2 regions of the [Rhizobium] kunmingense genome follow, and region 1 is predicted to be linked to the other one. Evidence: predicted binding sites of a transcription regulator. Region 1 holds the regulator's gene; the other holds the start of a gene.
What was found. Region 1 encodes PhoB, which activates phosphate uptake and scavenging genes when phosphate is short. Its sites were predicted from a motif close to TGTCATNNANCTGTCAT; they were not measured.

Region 2: the regulator PhoB is predicted to act here: its motif matches at 2,210-2,226, upstream of AC0JZ4_RS17040 (esterase-like activity of phytase family protein).

The regions. Positions count from the first base shown of each region.
Region 1 covers NZ_CDRNXG010000001.1:651,803-668,195, reverse strand. The annotation lists gene AC0JZ4_RS03375 (D-2-hydroxyacid dehydrogenase) at 26-979, opposite strand; gene AC0JZ4_RS03370 (NAD(P)/FAD-dependent oxidoreductase) at 1,094-2,209, shown strand; tRNA gene AC0JZ4_RS03365 (tRNA-Thr) at 2,256-2,331, opposite strand; gene AC0JZ4_RS03360 (NAD(P)H-dependent flavin oxidoreductase) at 2,450-3,406, opposite strand; gene AC0JZ4_RS03355 (hypothetical protein) at 3,664-4,974, shown strand; gene ppk2 (polyphosphate kinase 2) at 5,011-5,889, opposite strand; gene phoR (phosphate regulon sensor histidine kinase PhoR) at 6,073-7,326, shown strand; gene AC0JZ4_RS03340 (PstS family phosphate ABC transporter substrate-binding protein) at 7,520-8,554, shown strand; gene pstC (phosphate ABC transporter permease subunit PstC) at 8,824-10,308, shown strand; gene pstA (phosphate ABC transporter permease PstA) at 10,305-11,621, shown strand; gene pstB (phosphate ABC transporter ATP-binding protein PstB) at 11,634-12,449, shown strand; gene phoU (phosphate signaling complex protein PhoU) at 12,499-13,212, shown strand; gene phoB (phosphate regulon transcriptional regulator PhoB) at 13,349-14,032, shown strand; gene AC0JZ4_RS03310 (PACE efflux transporter) at 14,109-14,543, opposite strand; gene AC0JZ4_RS03305 (GcrA family cell cycle regulator) at 14,756-15,295, opposite strand; gene AC0JZ4_RS03300 (acetylornithine transaminase) at 15,703-16,393, shown strand, end outside.
Region 2 covers NZ_CDRNXG010000001.1:3,525,949-3,530,561, reverse strand. The annotation lists gene lon (endopeptidase La) at 1-1,633, shown strand, start outside; gene hupB (DNA-binding protein HupB) at 1,825-2,103, shown strand; gene AC0JZ4_RS17040 (esterase-like activity of phytase family protein) at 2,276-4,465, shown strand; gene AC0JZ4_RS17035 (metallophosphoesterase family protein) at 4,576-4,613, shown strand, end outside.

The sequences.
Region 1 (16,393 bases):
GCCGCACCGAAGAACAGTCCTGCGATCAAAGCACGTTCGAAGGTGCCCCCTTGTCGAAATTCTCGACATGGCTGATCACCTGTTCCCAAAGGCTCTGCATGGCCTCGTCGCTCGCCCAGGCCACATGCGGCGTCAGGATCACGTTCGGACGGTCGATGACCTTAAGCAGCGGATTATCGTCGGCGGGCGGCTCGGTGGTCGCCACGTCGAAGCCTGCTCCTGCGATCAGCCCCTCGTCGAGCGCGGTCACGAGATCGGCCTCGTTCACCAGCCCGCCTCGCGCCGTGTTGATGATCAGCGGCTGACGCTTCATCCGGCGGAATTCTGCAAGACCGATCAGGTCGCGCGTCTCGGGCTTGAGCGGCATGTGTAAAGTCACGATGTCGGCCTGCTCCAGCACCCTGTCGAAAGGTGTGTATCCCTCCGGCACTGCGTCCATTCCCTTGCGACCGGCAAGCATCACCTTCATTCCAAAGGCCTCAGCGATTGTCGCGACGGATTTGCCCAGAGTGCCGCCGCCGAAAATGCCGATCGTCGAACCGGCAAGATCGCGGATCGGGTGGTTGAAGAAGCAGAATTGCCTGGCGCGTTGCCATTCGCCGTCGATCACATCCTGGCGAAACCCTATGATCGAGCGCCGCAGGGCAAAGATCAGTGCGAATGTATGCTCCGGCACGGTATTGACCGCATAGCCGCGTACATTCGAGACCACGATGCCGCGTGCCTTGGCAAAATCGAGGTCGATCACGTCATAGCCCGTCGCCGCCACCGCGATCATCTTCAGGTTCTTCGCCTCGGCCATCGATGCAGCGCGCACCGCCGCCTTGTTGGTGATGACGATATCGGCGTCACGAATGCGCTCCGCCACATCCGTTTCCGCCGTCTTTCCGTATTCCACCCATTCATGCGCAAACGCGGGCCGGGTGATGGAAACGGCGGGGCCGATCGTGTCCCGATCGAGGAAAACAATTTTCGGCATCGAACCTCCCCAGTGCCTGGCACGGCTTGCAATCGCGACCGCGCTGTTCGAGGAATGCAGTCCTACATCATTCGGGCGCTTGCGAAACCCCGAAGGGCGGGATTGGAGGAGCGGATGGGAGAAACTCTCGACCTCGACTGCGTCGTCATCGGCGGCGGCGTCATAGGCTTGGCGATTGCGCGCCGCATGGCGATGGCGGGCAGGGAGGTCGTCGTTCTCGAAAGCGAGCCGCTGACCGGCAGCATCACCTCGTCGCGCAACAGCGAAGTCATCCATGCCGGCCTCTATTATCCCACCGGCAGCCGCAAGGCTCACCTTTGCGTTTCCGGCCGGCAGGCACTCTATGCCTACTGCCGGCAACGGAATATCGCTCACCGGCAATGCGGCAAGCTGGTCGTCGCCTCGAACGAGGCCGAAGTCGCTTATCTCGAAAAACTGCTGAAACAGGCTGAGGCGAACGGCGTCGACGATTGCTATCTGATCGACGCCGGCCGGCTCGCTCAACTTGAACCCGAGATCGAAGGCCATGCGGCGCTCGTTTCTCCCGCAACCGGCATCATCGACAGCCACGCCCTGATGGCGGCCTATATCACCGACATCGAAGCGCATGGCGGCACGGTCGTGGTCAATTCGCCTGTCCTGTCCGGTGAGCTGCAGGCGGGAAGTGTCACGCTCGCCGTCGGCGGAAGCGACCCCTTCACTGCCCGCGCGCGGCTCGTCGTCAACGCCGCGGGCCTCGATGCATGGGCGGTCTCGATGGGCCTTGCAGGCCTTGATCGGGCAACGATCCCGCACCGCGCCTATGCGAAGGGCAGCTATTTCTCGCTGACAGGAAGAGCACCGGCGACCCGCCTGATCTATCCGGTGCCGGAACCCGGCGGCCTTGGCGTGCATTTGACGCTCGATCTTGCGGGCCAGGCCCGCTTCGGTCCCGATGTCGAATGGCTGGACGAACCCGACTACGATGTCGATCCGGCCCGCTCGGAAAAATTCTATGCGGCGATCCGCAAATACTGGCCGCGCCTGAAGGACGACGCGCTTCAGCCCGCCTATGCAGGCATACGTCCGAAAACCGTCGGCGCGGATGGCGGTGGCGGCGGGGACTTCATCATCCAGGGGCCTGATGCGACAGGCCACGCGGCCTATCTTGCCCTCTACGGCATCGAATCGCCGGGCCTTACATCGTCCCTGGCGATCGCCGATGAAGTCTGGCGCCTGTCGAGCGAATAGAGGGGCAACAGGCGCTTTGTCATATCTGATATGGACATTGGAAAAATGGTGCCGCTTGCAGGACTCGAACCTGCGACCCCATCATTACGAATGATGTGCTCTACCACCTGAGCTAAAGCGGCCCGTCAGCGGCGCTGGGCGCCAAGCTGAGAGTGATGCGCTGATACAGGCAACCAATTCCGATTTCAAGCCGGTTTTGCAGATAGTTTTGTTTTTCCTGACTTGCCGGTCATGGCGGGGTCAAAGAGACAGTCTGCGTCGCGCTTGCGCATATTCCTCGGCAAGTCGATCGACGAGCTTTTCGACCGGTTCTATCGCCTTGACTGCTCCGACACCCTGGCCGGCCCCCCATATTTCCTTCCAGGCCTTCGCTCCGGTCGTTGCCTTGTCGAAATCCATCTTCGACGGATCCGCGACCGGCAGGGCATCCGGGTCCAGGCCCATGGCGGCAATCGAACCCTTCAGGTAATTGCCGTGAATGCCGGTGAAATAGTTGGAATAGACGACGTCCGAAGCGCTGGAGGCGACGATCATCTCCTTATAGGCGCGCTCGGCGCGCGCCTCGTCGGTGGCGATGAAGGGGGAGCCGATATAGGCCATGTCGGCTCCCATCGCCTGCGCCGCCAGAATGCCGCCGCCGGTTGCGATCGCGCCGGCAAGCAGCAATGGCCCATCGAACCATTGACGGATTTCCTGCACGAGCGCGAAGGGAGATAGCGTTCCCGCATGACCGCCGGCACCGGCCGCAACCGCAATCAGCCCGTCGGCGCCCTTGCGGATGGCGGAATGGGCGTGCCGGTTGTTGATCACGTCATGCAGCACGATCCCACCGTAGGAATGCACGGCAGCATTCACCTCCGGCACGGCGCCGAGCGAGGAGATGACGATCGGCACCTTGTATTTCACGCACATCATCAGATCGTGTTCGAGCCTGCGGTTCGAGGTGTGGACGATCTGGTTGACGGCAAAAGGCGCGGATGGCCTGTCGGGATGAGCCGCATCGTGAGCGGCAAGCTCCTGCGTGATCTGCGCCAGCCATTCGTCCAGTTGGCTTTCCGGCCGGGCATTGAGCGCCGGAAATGCGCCGACAACGCCCGCCTTGCACTGGGCGATGGTCAGGTCCGGATGCGAGATGATGAAGAGCGGCGATGCCACGACGGGCAACCGCAGCCTGTCCTTGAGGACCGCTGGAAGCATGAAAGGAACCTCCCGAATTACCTTTACGTAAGATGATGTATCAGATGCAAAGATCGGGGGGAAGCCGGTGTGTTGGCTGTGCCCATCATCAATTTGACACCATGTTGCGGCCGTTTCAGCGCGGGATGAGCTGCGGCCAAGTCTTGCAGTTCGGCGGTCGAGACGTTACCGAGGGGTTAACGGACAGGCGCGGGACGATGCCGCGCGAGATAGGCCGCATACCGGCCGAGAGTTGAAATGAACCGGAAGGACCGGCAGTGAGCGGCCTGGAAACAGCCATTAGAAATGCCCTGGATCGAGCGGAACGTGGTGACGGCAAGGTGCGTGCGCGCATCTATCAGTCCGCCAGGCAGGCGCTCGATGCCGGCCTTCGCAAACAGGGCGTCAGCGACAATCTGGTCATCATGCAGCAGCGCAAGCGGCTCGAAGACAAGATCCGCGAGATCGAGGACGAGGAGATCAACCGTCTGGCGCAGTCGGCCGCGCCGCCGTACCAGCCCGAAGCCCCCGATCTTCAGCCACACCGAATGGACGATGTCGGGGCGCCATCTCGCATCGAACCTTCGGTCTCGGTCGATGCTCCGGTAAGATCGCATCCGGCTGCCGCGGCACCGGATGTTTCCGTCTCCGTCGATCCCCCGGCCTCTGTCATGGACCGACGCGGAATGCCGGGCGCTGCACCTGAATTCGGTGCGCTTGGCGGGGTCACGCGATCGCATGCCGAACAGGATACGGCCCAGGCACCGTCGATGGATGTCGATGCGCTGCCGCCAGCCTACAGGGACGCGCCGCCGGAAGGCGGCATGTCGCCGGCCGAAGCGTCACCGGCAGTCGAGCCGAAAACGAGGGGCCGCGTGGCGCGCAACAAGGTGCGTAACAAGGCGGCTGCGGGAATGGCGTCGGAACGTGCGGCCAAGCCGCGTCGTCGGCGCGGGTTTCTGTCGCATCTGACCACGTGGATGGTGACGCTTGCCGTCGTCGCCATCGGCTGCTTTGCCTTCTATCAGTCGGGCATGGTGCAATCGATCGTTCAGGAAGCGGTGCAGGCCGCCAATCGCCCGTCGGCGCTCTCAGTCAACGGCCAGGGGCCGTCTGCCCTGTCTTCCCGCGGTGGTTTCTCCGAGGAGTGGACGGACATTTTCGAACCTGTGGAGGGAGCGGCATTCCGCGCCGGCGCCCAGGCTCAGGCGCAGATCGCAACGGGATCGGAGGGCCAGGCGCTGAGGATCACGTCGGCGAGCGCCAACGCCGCCGGCGATGTGGCTATCGAAGTCCCGGCCGAAGTGCTGCGCGAACTTGCCGGCAGAAGCTCGACGCTCGCCATCACGGTGCAGTCCGCTGCCGATCAGCCGGCACAGATTTCGGTCCGCTGCGATTTCGGCAGCCTCGGTTCGTGCTCGCGCCATCGCTTTACGGCCATGCAGGAGCGGCAGGATGCGCTCTTCCGTGTCTCCTTCGACCGTACCATGGCGCCGAACGCGCCGGGCCGATTGATCATCAACACCGGCATCAGCGGCACAGCGGCACCTGTCTTCGTCTATTCCGTGCGTGCCCTTACCGGCCAATAGGATTGGTCGGTAAGGCTGGTTACGGTCGGCCGCCGATTATTTGAGGAATTTCGGTCCGAAGCCGAGAATTTTGTCGTCGATCTCGCCGATGGCGTCCTTGTCCTTGCCTTCATAATCGAGCGACAGAAGAATGTGACGGATGGCGTTGAGACGCGAACGGCGCTTGTCGTTGGCGCGCAGGATCGCCCATGGAGCATCCTTCGAATGCGTTTCCTCCAGCATCCGGTCGCGCTTTTGCGTGTATTGGTCCCACTTGCTCAGCGCCGCGATATCCATCGGCGACAGTTTCCAGATCTTCAACGGATCATGCCGCCGGTCGTGAAAGCGCTTCAGCTGCATTTCCTGGCCGATATCGAGCCAGAACTTGAAGAAATGAATGCCATCCTCGACCAGCAGCTTCTCGAACTTCGGCGTTGCTTTCATGAATGCATCGTATTGCGCCGGCGTGCAGAACCCCATCACCGGCTCCACGACGGCACGGTTATACCAGGAACGGTCGTAGAGCGTGATTTCACCCTTGGTGGGAAAATGCGTTGCATAGCGTTGAAAGTACCATTGCCCCGCCTCGGTCTCCGTGGGCTTGGACAACGCAACGACATGCGCCGAACGGGGATTGAGATAAGTGCGGATCGAAAAGATCGTGCCGCCCTTGCCGGCCGCATCGCGTCCCTCGAAAAGCGCCATAAGCCGCTTGCCCGTCGCCTGCATCCAGAACTGCATTTTCACCAGCTCGATCTGGAGCGCCTCCAGCTGCTTGGCGTACTTGTCCTTGTTCAGCTTGTCGTCATAGGGGTAGTCGCCCGATGAAAGCGCATTGTCCTCGATCCAGTCCGGCAGTGTCGGGTCGTCTATATCGAAGCGTCGTTTCTTGCCCTTGATGGTAAGATCGACGGCTCTGCTTTCACCTGTTGACATGCATCACTCCTCTTTGACGTCCGGCTATTCCGGCATGCCGTTTTCGGGCACGCTATCCCAAAGGTGGAATAATGGAATGGGTTTTCCATAGGCGGTGATGCACAAGTGTCATGTTGGCCTTATATGACCACGTGTTTATCGGAAGGGTGTGGGGCGCCCGGTTCCGTTTTTGTTGGAGTTATCATGGCAGCCGAGAATGGGCAGGGCGGCGAGGGCATTCTTGCTGTGGCGAAGAGAGAATGGCTGCTGCTGGTGCTGCTCGCGCTTGCCGCGGCGACCGCCCTCGTGGCCGGTACTCCATGGTTTGCGGTTCTGCCGACATGGCTGGCACTTGTGATCACGGTCATCACGCGGCGTCCGGTCATTATCGCGGCCCCGGTTGCCGAAGAGCCGGCGCAGGAGGTGCTTCCGCCCGATCCGCTGCCGCGCATAACCGCTACCCTTTCCGCACTTGATATCCCTGTCCTGCTTCTCAATGCCGAGGCGGCAGTCCTTTGGGAAAACAAGGCGGCGGAACGGGCGCTTGGCCTTTTGCCGCTCGGTGCGCATCTTTCCGCCCGGCTGCGTTCACCCAGCATTCTCGACATGGTCAAGGAGACGATCGCCACCGGCGAGCCAAACCAGATCGAGCATTCCGAACGCCTGCCGTCCGAGCGCGTCTACACGTTGCGCATCGCGCCGATTGCGCCGGACGACACAAGTCCCTCTGAAAAGCTCTTTGTCCTGTCCTTCAAGGATATCTCCGAACTGCGCCGCATCGACCGCATGCGGTCGGATTTCGTCGCCAATGCCAGCCACGAGCTGCGCACCCCGCTCGCCTCGCTGCGCGGCTTTATCGAAACCTTGCAGGGGCCGGCCAAATCCGATGCGGCATCGCATGAGCGCTTTCTCGGCATCATGTTCGATCAGGCAACCCGCATGAGCCGCCTTGTCGACGACCTCATGTCTCTCTCAAGGCTTGAGTTGAAATCCCACATCGCGCCGGACCAGACGATCGACCTGCGGCCGGTTCTCGGCCATGTCCGCGATGCCCTGAAGCCGCTGGCCGATGATCTCGGTGTCGAGATCCGCACACATCTGCCGGAAACCAAGGCCGAAGTGTTGGGCGATCGCGACGAACTGGTACAGGTATTCGAAAACCTGATCGAGAATGCCTGTAAATATGGCCAGGAAGGCGAGGTGGTCGATGTCTACCTGCGCGCCGAGCCGGGGCAGGCGGTCGAAGTCAGTGTCGTCGACCGCGGTCCGGGCATCCCGGCAGAGCATGTGCCGCGTCTGACGGAGCGCTTTTACCGGGTCAGCGTGGCCGACAGCCGATCCAAGAAAGGCACCGGTCTGGGGCTTGCAATCGTAAAACACATCCTCACCCGGCACCGCGCCCGGCTGGTTGTGAAGTCGGTTTTGGGCAAGGGTTCCGATTTTACCGTCAGGTTCTGACATAAAAGCGTTGCCATGCACGCGCGTGCAACAGTATTTCGCAGTGAAATCAACGATATAATTTGTCATAAATGTTTCATCGAAGTGACATAAAAGCTGAGGTCAACGGCAGCTAATAGAAGCGGGCCGAGAGCCGGCAAGCGCGAAAAGCCGGCGAGAACGCTTTTTAGAAAACCCTTATCGGGAGAGATCGATGAACATCTTGAAACTTTCCGCAGCTGCCCTCGTGGCTTCTGTCGCATTTGCCGGCGCTGCCGCCGCTCGCGACCAGGTCCAGGTTGCCGGCTCCTCCACGGTTCTGCCTTACGCAAAGATCGTATCCGAAACCTTCGCCGAGACCTTCCCGGACTTCAAGGCTCCGGTCATCGAGTCGGGCGGCACCGGTGGCGGTCTGAAGGCATTCTGCTCGGGCGTTGGTGAAGGCACCATCGACATTGCCAACGCTTCGCGCGCCATCAAGGCCGACGAACTGGCAGCTTGCAAGGCTGCAGGCGTCAACGACGTTCAGGAAGTCCGCATCGGTTACGACGGTATCGTCTTCGCTGCCGACTCTTCCAACGGCGACATGAAGATCACCCCGAAGGACCTTTACACGGCTCTCGCCGCTCAGGTTGTTGTTGACGGCAAGCTCGTCGCCAACCCGCACAAGAACTGGTCGGACGTAAACCCGACCCTGCCGAAGGGCCCGATCGCTGCCTACATTCCGGGTTCCAAGCACGGCACCCGCGAAGTCTTCGAAGAGAAGATCATGGCTGAAGGCTGCAAGGAAGCCGGCGCTCCGGACGTCATCAAGGCTTCGATCACCGATGCCAAGGCCGCTGCTGCTGCCTGCGTCGCAGTCCGTAAGGACGGCGCTGCAGTCGACATCGACGGCGACTACACCGAGACGCTCGCGCGTATCGCCGCCAACAAGACCGGCCTTGGCGTATTCGGCCTGGCCTTCTACGAAAACAACATGGACAAGCTGAAGGTCGCGACCGTTTCGGAAGTCGTTCCGTCGACCGAAACCATCTCGTCCGGCGAGTACCCGGTTTCCCGTCCGCTGTACTTCTACGTAAAGAAGGCTCACCTGGGCGTTATCCCGGGCCTGAAGGAATACGTGGAATTCTTCCTGTCTGACGACATGGTCGGCCCGGAAAGCCCGCTCGCCGAATACGGCCTGGTTGCTGCTCCGGACGCACAGCGCGACGAAGCCCGCAAGGCCTTCGAAGACGGCAAGACCCTGTAATCTACGATCCGGCGCCGCTCGATCGAGCGGCGCCGGGTTTCTTTCAAGTGCCGGGCTGCCAAGGTGTTGGCCCGGAGCGCTGCTCTGCTGACAGTCGGTGCGTTTCCGTCGGAAAATCTTAACCTGTTCCCGGCCTTATGCGACGACTTTCAAGCCTGTGCCCTTTCATAGGGCGGCCCGAAAACTGGGTATTTGCGACTAATTCGGTTCCGGTGATGGGATTTGTGCGGTAGTGGCTGCCGCCGAAGGCGGTAGGCCGGGGGATTCTGATGAGCACACCACTGATCTTGTTGATTTTGGCGATCATAGCGATCGTCTGTTATGTCGTGGGGACGCGACATGCGCTGGCGATTGCCGGCGGCCTATCCTCCAAACTTCACTCCCGCCCCGGCTATTACGGCACGTTCGTCGCGATCTGCGCCGTTCTTCCTGCCGCCATCGTCCTGGCCGTCTGGCTGATCGCCAGCCCGTTCTACATTAATTCCACCGTGCTGTCCGGCTTCCCCGAAGAGGTGAAAGCGCGCAGCCAGGCTGAGCAGGGCCTCGCCTTCGGCATGGTCGGTGCTCTGGCCCGCGGCATGGATGTCCTGACGCTGGAAGAAATCGATCAGGTGGGTGCAGACCCGGCTGCGCTGCGCGCCGCCATGGGTGCCAGGGGCGTTCCGCTTGCCGGCGATCCCGAGCCCTACATGGTCGAATCCGCCGGTGACCTCAACGCGATGAACAAGGTCAGCAACCGCATCATGACGGCGATCGTGATGATCGTCGCTCTTGCCGGTGCCGGTTTCTCGTATACCCGCATTTCGCCGCGCTTCCGTGCCCGTAACCGGGTGGAACGCGTCATCCTTGGCGGTCTTGTTCTCGCCTCGTCGATCGCCATCGTCACGACCATCGGCATCGTCCTGTCGATGGTCACCGAAGCCGGCCACTTCTTCGGCCGCGTTCCCGCCTGGGAATTCTTCTTCGGCACGGTCTGGGATCCGCGTTTCGCCGCCGCCGGCGCCACCGCCTCGGAAGGCCAGTTCGGGCTTATCCCGCTGCTTCTCGGCACGCTCTATATCGGCCTCGTCGCCATGCTCGTCGCTGTTCCGAGCGGCCTGTTCTCGGCGATCTACATGTCCGAATACGCATCCAGGGGCGTGCGCTCGGTCGCCAAGCCGCTGCTTGAAGTCCTGGCCGGCATCCCGACCATCGTCTACGGCTTCTTCGCCCTGACCACGGTCGGTCCGTTCCTGCGCGACCTATCTTCGCAGATCAACGGCATAGCCACCGGCGACTTCGCCAACTTCATCCAGGCGCAGTCCGTTCTGACTGCCGGTTTCGTCATGGGCATCATGTTGATCCCCTACGTCTCCTCGCTGTCGGACGACATCATCACCGCCGTGCCGCGCACCCTGCGTGACGGTTCGCTCGGTCTCGGTGCCACCCAGTCGGAAACGATCAAGAAGGTCGTGCTGCCAGCGGCACTTCCGGGCATTGTCGGCGCTCTGCTGATGACCGCCTCGCGCGCCATCGGTGAAACGATGATCGTCGTGCTGGCCGCAGGTGTGGCCGCCCGCATGCAGCTCAATCCGTTCGAGCCGATGACGACCGTGACCGTCAAGATCGTCAGCCAGCTGACGGGCGACCTTGAATTCACCTCGCCGCAGACGCTCGTCGCCTTCGCGCTCGGCATCACGCTGTTTGCCATCACGCTTTGCCTCAACATCTACGCGCTCTACATCGTGCGCAAATACCGGGAGCAGTACGAATGACCGACGTGGTATCCTTCCCCGCCGGCGCGTCGGCCAAGCCCGCTCGCCGCGATATCGGCATCAAGCGCCGCTATGCCGCCGAACGTCGCTTCCGTGCCTATGGCATCGCAGCCCTGTCCTTCGGCATCCTGTTCCTGTTCCTCCTGCTCTACTCGGTCGTCTCCAAGGGCTACACCGCGTTCCAGCAGACGATGATCACCATTCCAGTCGAATTCTCCGAACAGATCATCGACCGGAATAACGAGCGTGCCGAAAATCCGCAGCGTCTGATGACCGCCAATTATCCGGTTGTCGCCCGCGATGCTCTGGCAAAGGTGCTCGGCGTCGCCGAGGGCGATCGTCAGGGCCTGCGTGCCGTCAACCAGATGATTTCGGACGGTGTTCGCGGTCAGCTGCGGGACATGGTCACCTCCAACCCGCAGATCATCGGCACGACCCAGACCGTGTCGCTGCTCGCAGCCGGCGATATCGACAGCGCCTTCAAGGGCCAGATCGACCTCACCGTGTCCGAAAACAACCGAAAAGTCTCCGACCAGCAGGTCGGCTGGATGAACCAGCTGGCGGAAGCGGGCGCTCTCGGCAAGCACTTCAACACCGGCATCTTCGTCAACGGCAATTCCAGCCGTCCGGAAGCCGCCGGCGTCGGCGTCGCCCTGATCGGCTCCTTCTACATGATGGCGATCGTGCTCATCCTGTCGCTGCCGATCGGTGTCGCTGCCTCCATCTATCTCGAGGAATTCGCCCCGAAGAACAGATTCACCGACCTGATCGAGGTGAACATCAACAATCTCGCGGCGGTGCCTTCTATCGTCTACGGTCTTCTCGGCCTTGCAGTCTTCGTCAACTTCATGGGCATGCCCCGTTCGGCCTCGCTGGTCGGCGGTCTGGTGCTGACGTTGATGACCCTGCCGACGATCATCATCGCCACCCGTGCGGCCCTGAAGGCGGTTCCCCCGTCGATCCGCGCCGCAGCTCTCGGCCTCGGCGCATCGAAGATGCAGACCATCTTCCACCACGTCCTGCCGCTCGCCATGCCGGGCATTCTCACCGGCACGATCATCGGCCTGGCGCACGCGCTTGGCGAAACCGCGCCGCTCCTTCTGATCGGCATGGTCGCCTTCGTCGCCAACTACCCGACGACCCCCATGGATCCGTCGACCGCGCTGCCGGTGCAGATTTACATGTGGGCGAACGAGGCGGAACGCGCCTTCGTCGAAAGAACCTCGGGAGCGATCATCATCCTGCTCCTGTTCCTCATTGTCATGAACGTGGGTGCAATTCTGTTGCGCCGCCGCTTCGAACGCCGGTGGTAGGAGATCGACACAATGAATATGTTGTCAGAAGCAGCAGTTGAAAAGGCGCTGGACAAGAAGATGAATGATGTAGCCTACAAGATGATCGGCAAGGACGTTTCGGTCTATTACGGCGATAAGCGCGCGCTTTTCGACGTCAACCTGAACGTCCGCGAAAACACGGTAACGGCGCTTATCGGCCCGTCGGGCTGCGGCAAGTCGACCTTCCTTCGCACGCTGAACCGCATGAACGACACGATCGAGAACTGCAAGGTCACCGGCAAGATCACGCTCGACCAGGACGACATCTACGACAAGGAAATCGATGTCGTGGAACTGCGCGCCCGCGTCGGCATGGTGTTTCAGAAGCCGAACCCGTTCCCGAAGTCGATCTACGAAAACATCGCCTACGGTCCGAAGATCCACGGTCTTGCCCGCGGCAAGGCGGATATGGATGCGATCGTCGAGGCATCTCTGCAGCGCGCCGGCCTCTGGGCCGAAGTCAAGGATCGCCTGCATGAAGGCGGCACCGGTCTCTCCGGTGGCCAGCAGCAGCGTCTCTGCATCGCCCGTGCGGTCGCGGTCTCGCCGGAAGTGATCCTGATGGACGAACCCTGCTCGGCGCTCGACCCGATCGCCACCGCCAAGGTTGAGGAACTCATCCACGAGCTGCGCGCCAACTACACGATCGTCATCGTGACGCACTCGATGCAGCAGGCGGCCCGCGTCTCGCAGCGCACCGCCATGTTCCATCTCGGCCAGCTGGTCGAGGAGAACGACACGGACAAGATGTTCACCAATCCGGATGACCAGCGCACCCAGGATTACATCATGGGTCGCTTCGGCTGATCGGCGATAAGCCATTTGCCTGCTGCTACGGATTTTCAAGGACAAGAAGATGGTATCCAGTCATATCCTTTCTGCCTACGACGAAGAACTGAAATATCTGCGCCGCCGCATTTCCGAAATGGGCGGCCTGGCCGAGCAGATGTGCGGCGATGCCGTGCGCGCTCTGGTCAACTCCGACTCTGCGCTTGCCCAGAAGGTCATCTCCGACGACGTGATCCTCGATCACGCCGAACGCGAAATTCAGGACAAGGCGATCGTCACCATCGCCAAGCGTCAGCCGATGGCGGCCGACCTGCGTGAAATCATCGGCACCCTGCGCATCGCAGCCGATCTGGAGCGCGTCGGTGATCTTGGCAAGAACACTGCCAAGCGCGTCATCGCGGTGCAGGGCACCGGCGTGCCGCGCAAGCTTGCCCGCGGTCTCGAGCATCTGTCGGATCTCGCGGCCGTCCAGCTCAAGGATGTTCTCGATGTTTACGCCACCCGCTCGGCGGAACGGGCAGAGGCGATCCGCTCGCGCGATGAAGAGATCGACGCGATGTACACGTCGCTGTTCCGCGAGCTTCTGACCTACATGATGGAAGATCCGCGCAACATCACCACCTGCACGCATCTCCTGTTCTGCGCCAAGAACATCGAGCGTATCGGCGACCACGCGACCAACATCGCCGAGACAATCTACTACATGACCACGGGTGCGGCGCCGGAAGGCGAGCGCCCGAAGGATGATACGGCAAACACTGTCGGCGCTGTCGCCGAGTGATTGCTGCCGGAGGGCCGCACGTCCTTAAGGACGTGCATGGGGCGCTCGATTGCTAAGAAACTGCGCATCGGGCCTTCCGAAAATCGAGCCGATTTTCGGGCCGATGCAGCAGCGTACCTGACGGAGCGTAATGAGGATGCAGCCAAGAATTGCGGTAGTGGAAGACGAGGAGGCGCTGAGCGTCCTCCTCCGTTACAACCTCGAAGCCGAAGGCTACGAAGTCGAGACCATCCTTAGGGGGGACGAGGCGGAAATCCGGCTTCAGGAACGCGCTCCGGATCTTCTGGTCCTCGACTGGATGCTGCCGGGCGTATCGGGCATCGAACTGTGCCGGCGCCTGCGCATGCGGCCGGAGACGGAACGTCTGCCGATCATCATGCTGACGGCCCGCGGCGAGGAAAGCGAACGCGTTCGCGGCCTCGCGACCGGCGCGGACGATTACGTCGTCAAGCCGTTCTCGACGCCCGAGCTGATGGCCCGCGTCAAGGCCATGCTGCGCCGCGCCAAGCCGGAGGTTCTCTCCAGCGTTCTGAAATGCGGAGACATCGAGCTTGATCGCGAGACCCATCGCGTTCACCGCAAGAGCCGCGAAGTGCGCCTCGGTCCGACGGAATTCCGCCTTCTGGAATTCCTGATGGTTTCGCCGGGCCGCGTCTTCTCGCGTTCTCAGCTTCTCGACGGTGTCTGGGGCCACGATATCTATGTCGACGAACGCACCGTCGACGTCCATGTCGGTCGCCTGCGCAAGGCGCTCAACTTCTCCAACATGCAGGATGTCATCCGCACCGTTCGCGGTGCGGGTTATTCCATGGAATCCTGATCAACAGGATCTGACGGAACGAACATCAGCCCGGAAGCGGTCGACGCTTCCGGGCTGATTTCTTTTTGGGAAGAGATCAGGCTTCTGCCTTCTCCTGCCATTCGGGCAGAGGAAACACCCGGTCGTAGCTCCAGTTGAAGACGAAGGCGTAGACCAGGTAGAAGAGCGCGAACGAGATATCCATCACCAGCGCATGCCAGAGCGTCACGCCGAGATACCAGGCGATGAACGGCAACAGCACGACCAGCAGGCCGAGTTCGAAAAGAACCGTATGCAGGACGCGCAGAGCCAGCGTTTTTTCCGTAGTGCCGCGCAGGCGCTGCATCGCATGGTCGAAGCCGAGATTGTAGACATAGTTGAAGATCGTCGCGAGCGTCGATGAAACGATGCCGATCACGCCCATATGCGAGATGGGCATGTCGAACACGAAAGCGCTGAACGGAATGAACAGCGCAAGTCCGATGATTTCGAAGCTGATGGCGTGGCGAATACGGTCGCGTGTGGTCCGCATGACTTTATACCCCTTGGGCTCTGCCGGGTCGTCCCGGTTGTTGATGCCCATACTGGGGGAGGTCGTCCTCGCTCACAGAATAAATAAGGTCTTGTGCTGCGAAGGGCAAGCGTCGAACGGGCAATCCTGCCTTGCAGCCGGGGCATGTCCAGGGACCGGCAATAAAAAAGCGGGCCTTAAAGCCCGCTGTTTTGAAGTCCGTGCCGTGCCGGTCAGGCGCGTGCTGCACCCGCCTTACGGCGCTCGTGTACCGGCTGGTAAGCCAGCTTTGCGTGGTACTTGCAGTAGGGCGAGCTGTCCTGGGACTCGCAGCCACAGAAATGGAAATCGTCCGTCAGCGGGTCGCCGACCGGCCACTTGCAGGTGCGCTCGGTCAGTTCGGTCAAGGCGAGTTTCTTGGAGATCGGCAGGACGATATTGGCTGCCGGGCGCAGCACCAGTTCCTGGCGGGCTTCGATCTCGATTTCCTCGTGGACGACGGTTGCGCCGACCGGGCGGGTAACGGTGCGGGTGGCCGTTGCCGTACGCGAGGCGAAAGTCTGCGGGCGAGGCGCGACAGCCGGGCGCTTGACGGCGCGGTTGGTGGCAACGGTGCCGCCTGCCTTGGCGCGACCCGGAAGGTTGAGACGGTGAACTTTGCCGATGACGGCGTTCCGGCTTACGCCTCCAAGTTGTGCTGCAATCTGGCTGGCGCTGAGGCCCTCTGCCCAGAGTTTCTTCAGTCTTTCGACGCGCTCGTCTGTCCAGTTCATGCCCGTTCTCCGCCTTTGAACGACTTCGGCATGCAGAATCCGTCTCCGATGCGGCGGATGTAAAACCCGTCGCAGATACTATATATAGCTTGTCGGTGACTAGTTCCGCCGCATGCAGTCTAGTAATTGACCATTAACCTAGAGGTCGGTTGACTCCGTGACAAGAGTCCGGGGAATCGTCGGGAATCGATTTTCGGGTTTTCCCCAACTTGCTTCCCTGTCGAGTCATTTTTGCCACAGCCGGTGGTGGTGGCCCGAGGGGGCGAAGGCCCTGCAATTCCGCGAGTTTTGTTGACATTCCCCTGTCGAGCGATGATAGTGCGACCGCCGCCCCGAGGGCGGCATTTTGATTTTTTGAAATGTCCTTTTTCGAACGGGACATTGATTGCCTCAGGAGTGATGTCGCCATGGCTGAAGCCGCGCTTTTCGACACTTTTGCCCGGGCCCCGCTGCGCTTCGAGCGCGGTGAGGGCGTATGGCTCGTGACGGAACGCGGCGAGCGATATCTGGATTTCGGCGCAGGCGTCGCCGTGACCTCCTGCGGCCATGCCAATCCGCATCTCGTCGAAGCACTGAAGTCGCAGGCCGAGAAGGTCTGGCATCTGTCGAACCTCTACGAGATCCCCGAGCAGGAGCGCCTTGCCCGTCGCCTGACGGAAGCGACCTTCGCCGACAAGGCGTTCTTCACCAATTCGGGTGCGGAAGCGCTGGAATGCGCCATCAAGACGGCACGCCGCTACCATTTCTCCAAGGGGCACCCGGAAAAATTCCACATCATCACCTTCGAAGGCGCCTTCCACGGCCGCACGATCGCGACGATCGCTGCCGGCGGTCAGGAAAAGTACATGGAAGGTTTCGGGCCGAAGGCGCAGGGTTTCGATCAGGTGCCTTTCGGCGATCTTGAAGCGCTGAATGCCGCGATCGATGAAAATACAGGTGCGATCCTCATCGAGCCGATCCAGGGTGAGGGTGGCGTGCGCGCCGTTCCGAAGGAATTCATGCGCGAGCTTCGCCGCATCTGTGATGAGAAGGGCCTGCTGCTGATCCTCGACGAGGTCCAGACCGGCGTCGGCCGTACCGGCAAGTTCTTCGCTCACG
Region 2 (4,613 bases), 2.9 Mb from region 1:
GACCAAGCTTTCCAAGGAAGCCAAGGAAAAGGCCGACGCGGAACTGAAGAAGCTGCGCCAGATGAGCCCGATGTCGGCGGAAGCCACCGTCGTGCGCAACTACCTCGACTGGTTGCTGGGTATTCCGTGGTCCAAGAAGTCGAAGATCAAGACCGACCTCAACAACGCCGAAAAGATCCTCGAACTGGATCACTTCGGCCTCGACAAGGTCAAGGAACGGATCGTCGAATATCTGGCCGTTCAGGCGCGTGCCACCAAGATCAAGGGTCCGATCCTGTGCCTCGTCGGCCCTCCGGGCGTCGGCAAGACCTCGCTCGCCCAGTCGATCGCCAAGGCGACAGGCCGCGAATACGTGCGCATGGCTCTGGGTGGCGTTCGTGACGAAGCCGAGATCCGCGGTCACCGCCGTACCTATATCGGCTCGATGCCCGGCAAGATCATCCAGTCGATGAAGAAGGCCAAGAAGTCCAACCCGCTCTTCCTGCTCGACGAGATCGACAAGATGGGCTCGGATTTCCGTGGCGATCCGTCTTCGGCCCTGCTCGAAGTGCTCGATCCGGCGCAGAACTCGACCTTCATGGACCACTACCTGGAAGTCGAATACGACCTGTCCGACGTGATGTTCATCACCACGGCGAACACGCTCAACATTCCGGGTCCGCTGATGGACCGCATGGAGATCATCCGCATCGCCGGTTACACGGAAGATGAGAAGCGCGAGATCGCCAAGCGTCACCTTCTGCCGAAGGCGATCAAGGAACACGCCCTGCAGCCGAACGAATTCTCGGTTTCGGACGACGCCCTGATGGCCATCAGCCAGCAGTACACCCGTGAAGCCGGCGTTCGTTCCTTCGAGCGTGAGCTGATGAAGCTCGCCCGCAAGGCCGTGACCGAGATCATCAAGGGCAAGACGAAGTCGGTTGCCGTTTCGGCCGCCAACATCTCGGATTACCTCGGTGTTCCGCGTTACCGCCATGGTGAAGCCGAGGGTGAGGATCAGGTCGGTGTCGTCACGGGTCTCGCCTGGACGGAAGTCGGCGGCGAGCTGCTGACCATCGAAGGCGTCATGATGCCGGGCAAGGGTCGCATGACCGTGACCGGCAACCTGAAGGACGTGATGAAGGAATCGATCTCGGCGGCGGCATCCTATGTCCGTTCGCGCGCCGTCGATTTCGGCATCGAGCCGCCGCGTTTCGACAAGTCGGACATCCACGTCCACGTGCCGGAAGGTGCGACCCCGAAGGACGGCCCGTCTGCCGGTGTCGCCATGGCAACCGCGATCGTCTCGATCATGACCGGCATCCCGGTTTCCAAGGATGTCGCGATGACCGGTGAGATCACGCTGCGTGGTCGCGTCCTGCCGATCGGCGGTCTGAAAGAAAAGCTGCTTGCAGCGCTTCGCGGAGGCATCAAGAAGGTGCTGATACCGGAGGAAAACGCCAAGGATCTGGCGGAAATTCCGGACAACGTGAAGAACAACATGGAGATCATCCCCGTGTCCCGCATGGGCGAGGTGATCAAGCATGCGCTGGTGCGTCGTCCCGAGCCGATCGAATGGGACGGCACGGTGGAGACGCCGGTCATCGCAACCGTCGAAGGTTCCGAAGATGGTGCAACGACCATCGCCCATTGAGCAGACGCTCATGTAAAGCGAGTTTGAATTGTGGAGAAAGCCGGCGAAAGCCGGCTTTTTTTGTGAAAAATGCACGAAAGCCCTTGTTTTTCAGGCGATCTAAGAGCTTTTGGGTTGCCAAGCACCGACGCAAAACTATTGTCGGCGCCGACTAATCGAGTCGTTCCAAAACCGTAGAAAGGGATGGAAACATGAACAAGAACGAGCTGGTATCCGCAGTTGCCGAAAAAGCTGGCCTCTCCAAGGCTGACGCAGCATCCGCAGTGGACGCAGTATTTGAAACCGTCCAGGGCGAACTGAAGAACGGCGGCGACATTCGTCTCGCTGGCTTCGGCAGCTTCTCCGTATCGCGTCGCGAAGCCTCCAAGGGCCGTAACCCGTCGACCGGCGCAGAAGTCGATATCCCGGCTCGCAACGTTCCGAAGTTCTCGGCCGGCAAGGGCCTGAAGGACGCCGTGAACGGCAAGTAAGAGCTTTATCTGGCGGCTGGTCCGTCATGATATGGAAGGCCCGGCGCAAGCCGGGCCTTTTTTGTTTCCTGTTTGCCCCAGGCAACCGCATCCCTCCACAGCCTCCTGTCATCGGCCTGTCACGTAACCGGCTCAAAAGCGGCTGTCTCTTGTCATCCTTGGAGGGGTTCCCATGACATTCTCTTTCCGCGCCGCCCTGACGGCAGCGCTCCTCGCCTCGGTTGCCGTTCCGGCAAGTGCCGAGCAGGTATTCAACCGTATCGCGTCCTTCCCGGTCGCCTCGAACCTGCCGAAGGGCGAGGACAAGGCGACATCGTCGGAAATCATCACCGCGACGGCCGATGGCAACACGCTGATCTATTCCGACGCACCGGGCGGCACGATCGGTTTCATCGACATCACCGACGCCAAGGCGCCGAAGGCCGGCGGCTCGATCGCCATCGACGGCGAGCCGAACTCGGTTGCCGCCGCAGGCCCGAAGGTTCTCATCACCATCGACAAGACCGAAGACCTGACCAAGCCGGCGGGCCAGCTCGGCGTCATCGACATCGCCTCGAAGAAGCTTGAAAGCACCTGCGATCTCGGCGGCCAGCCGGACTCGGTTGTCGTTGCCCCGGACGGCACTTTTGCCGCCATCGCCATCGAAAACCAGCGTGACGAAGACCTGAACGACGGCGCCCTGCCGCAGCTTCCGGCCGGCGAACTGCTGATCGTCACACTGAACAATGGCGTTCCCGCCTGCGACAGCATCCGCCATGTCGACGTCACCGGTCTGGCGACCGTCGCGCCGGAAGATCCGGAGCCGGAATTCGTCAACATCAACGCCAACGGCGAGATTGCCCTGACGCTGCAGGAAAACAACCACGTCATCATCATCGATAGCAAGACCGCCAAGGTCACCGGCCACTTCACCGCCGGCACGGTCGATCTCGACGGCGTCGATGCCAAGACCGACGGTTCGCTGAATTTCTCCGGCAAGCTGACCGCCGTCCCGCGCGAGCCGGACGCCGTAAAGTGGCTGGGTACCGACCGTCTCGTCATCGCCAACGAAGGCGACTACAAGGGCGGTTCGCGCGGCTTCACCATCTTCGACCGCTCCGGCAAGGTTCTTTTCGACGCCGGCATGACGCTCGAACACGAAATCGCCCGCCACGGTCACTTCCCGGAAAAGCGCGCGAAGAACAAGGGCATCGAGCCGGAAGGCATGGAAGCAGCCGTCTTCAACGGCCAGCAGTATTTCTTCGTGCTCTCCGAGCGCGGCTCTATGGTTGCCGTCTACAAGGATACCGGCGCCGAGCCTGAACTCGTGCAGCTTCTGCCGTCGGGCATCTCGCCCGAAGGTGCCGTCGCCATTCCTGGCCGCAACCTGCTTGCCACCGCCAATGAAGCCGATCTCGGCGAAGATGGCGGCGCCCGCTCGCATGTGATGCTCTATGAGCTGGCGGAAGGCGAAAAGGCCTATCCGACTCTCGTCTCCAAGGATGTGGACGGCAAGGTCGTCGGCTGGGGCGCGCTTTCGGGCCTCGTCGGCGATGCTGAAAAGGATGGCATGTTCTACGCCGTCTCCGACTCCGTCTACGCCATGCAGCCGTCGATCTTCACCATCGACGCCACCAGGAAGCCGGCCGAAATCACCAACGTCCTGCGTATCACCCGCAACGGCCAGCCGGCTCAGAAGCTCGACATCGAGGGTATCGCACTCGACGGCAAGGGCGGCTTCTGGCTCGCTTCGGAAGGTGACAGCTCCAAGCTCGTCGGCCACGGCATCTATAACGTCAACGCCAAGGGCGAGATCAAGACCGAGATCGGCCTTCCGGCAGAACTTCTGGCCGGCGAAACCCGCTTCGGTCTTGAAGGCATCACCACCACCGGCGAGGGCGACGACCTGACGCTGTGGATGGCCGTCCAGCGCGAATGGAAGGACGATCCGAAGGGCCAGACGAAGCTTCTCTCCTACAAGCCGAAGTCGAAGGAATGGGCAGCCGTCCGTTACCCGCTCGAAAAGGCTGAAAAGGGCTGGGTCGGACTGTCGGAAATCACCGCAAGCGGCGAATACCTCTACATCGTCGAGCGCGACAACCTGATCGGCGACGCCGCCAAGCTGAAGAAGCTCTACCGCGTCTCGCTCAACGATCTGAAGCCGGCAAAGCTCGGCGGCGAACTTCCGGTCGTCACCAAGGAAGAAGTCCACGACTTCCTTCCTGACCTGAAGAGCGCCACCAACGGCTATGTCGTCGACAAGCTGGAAGGTTTCGCCTTCGACAAGTCCGGCAAGGCCTTCATGGTCACCGACAATGACGGTGTTGATGACTCGTCCGGCGAAACCCTGTTCCTGCCGGTCACGCTCAACCTCAGCAACTGATCCGTTTGAAATAAAGAGGAAAAGGCCGGGTGTTTCGATGCCCGGCCTTTTCTATTTGGAAAGCGTACCTTAAGTCTGGCGTTCCTGATGTGTTCCATACGGGCGACTCGATGACCTCATTCCGCTTCATCCATGCCGCAGACCTGCA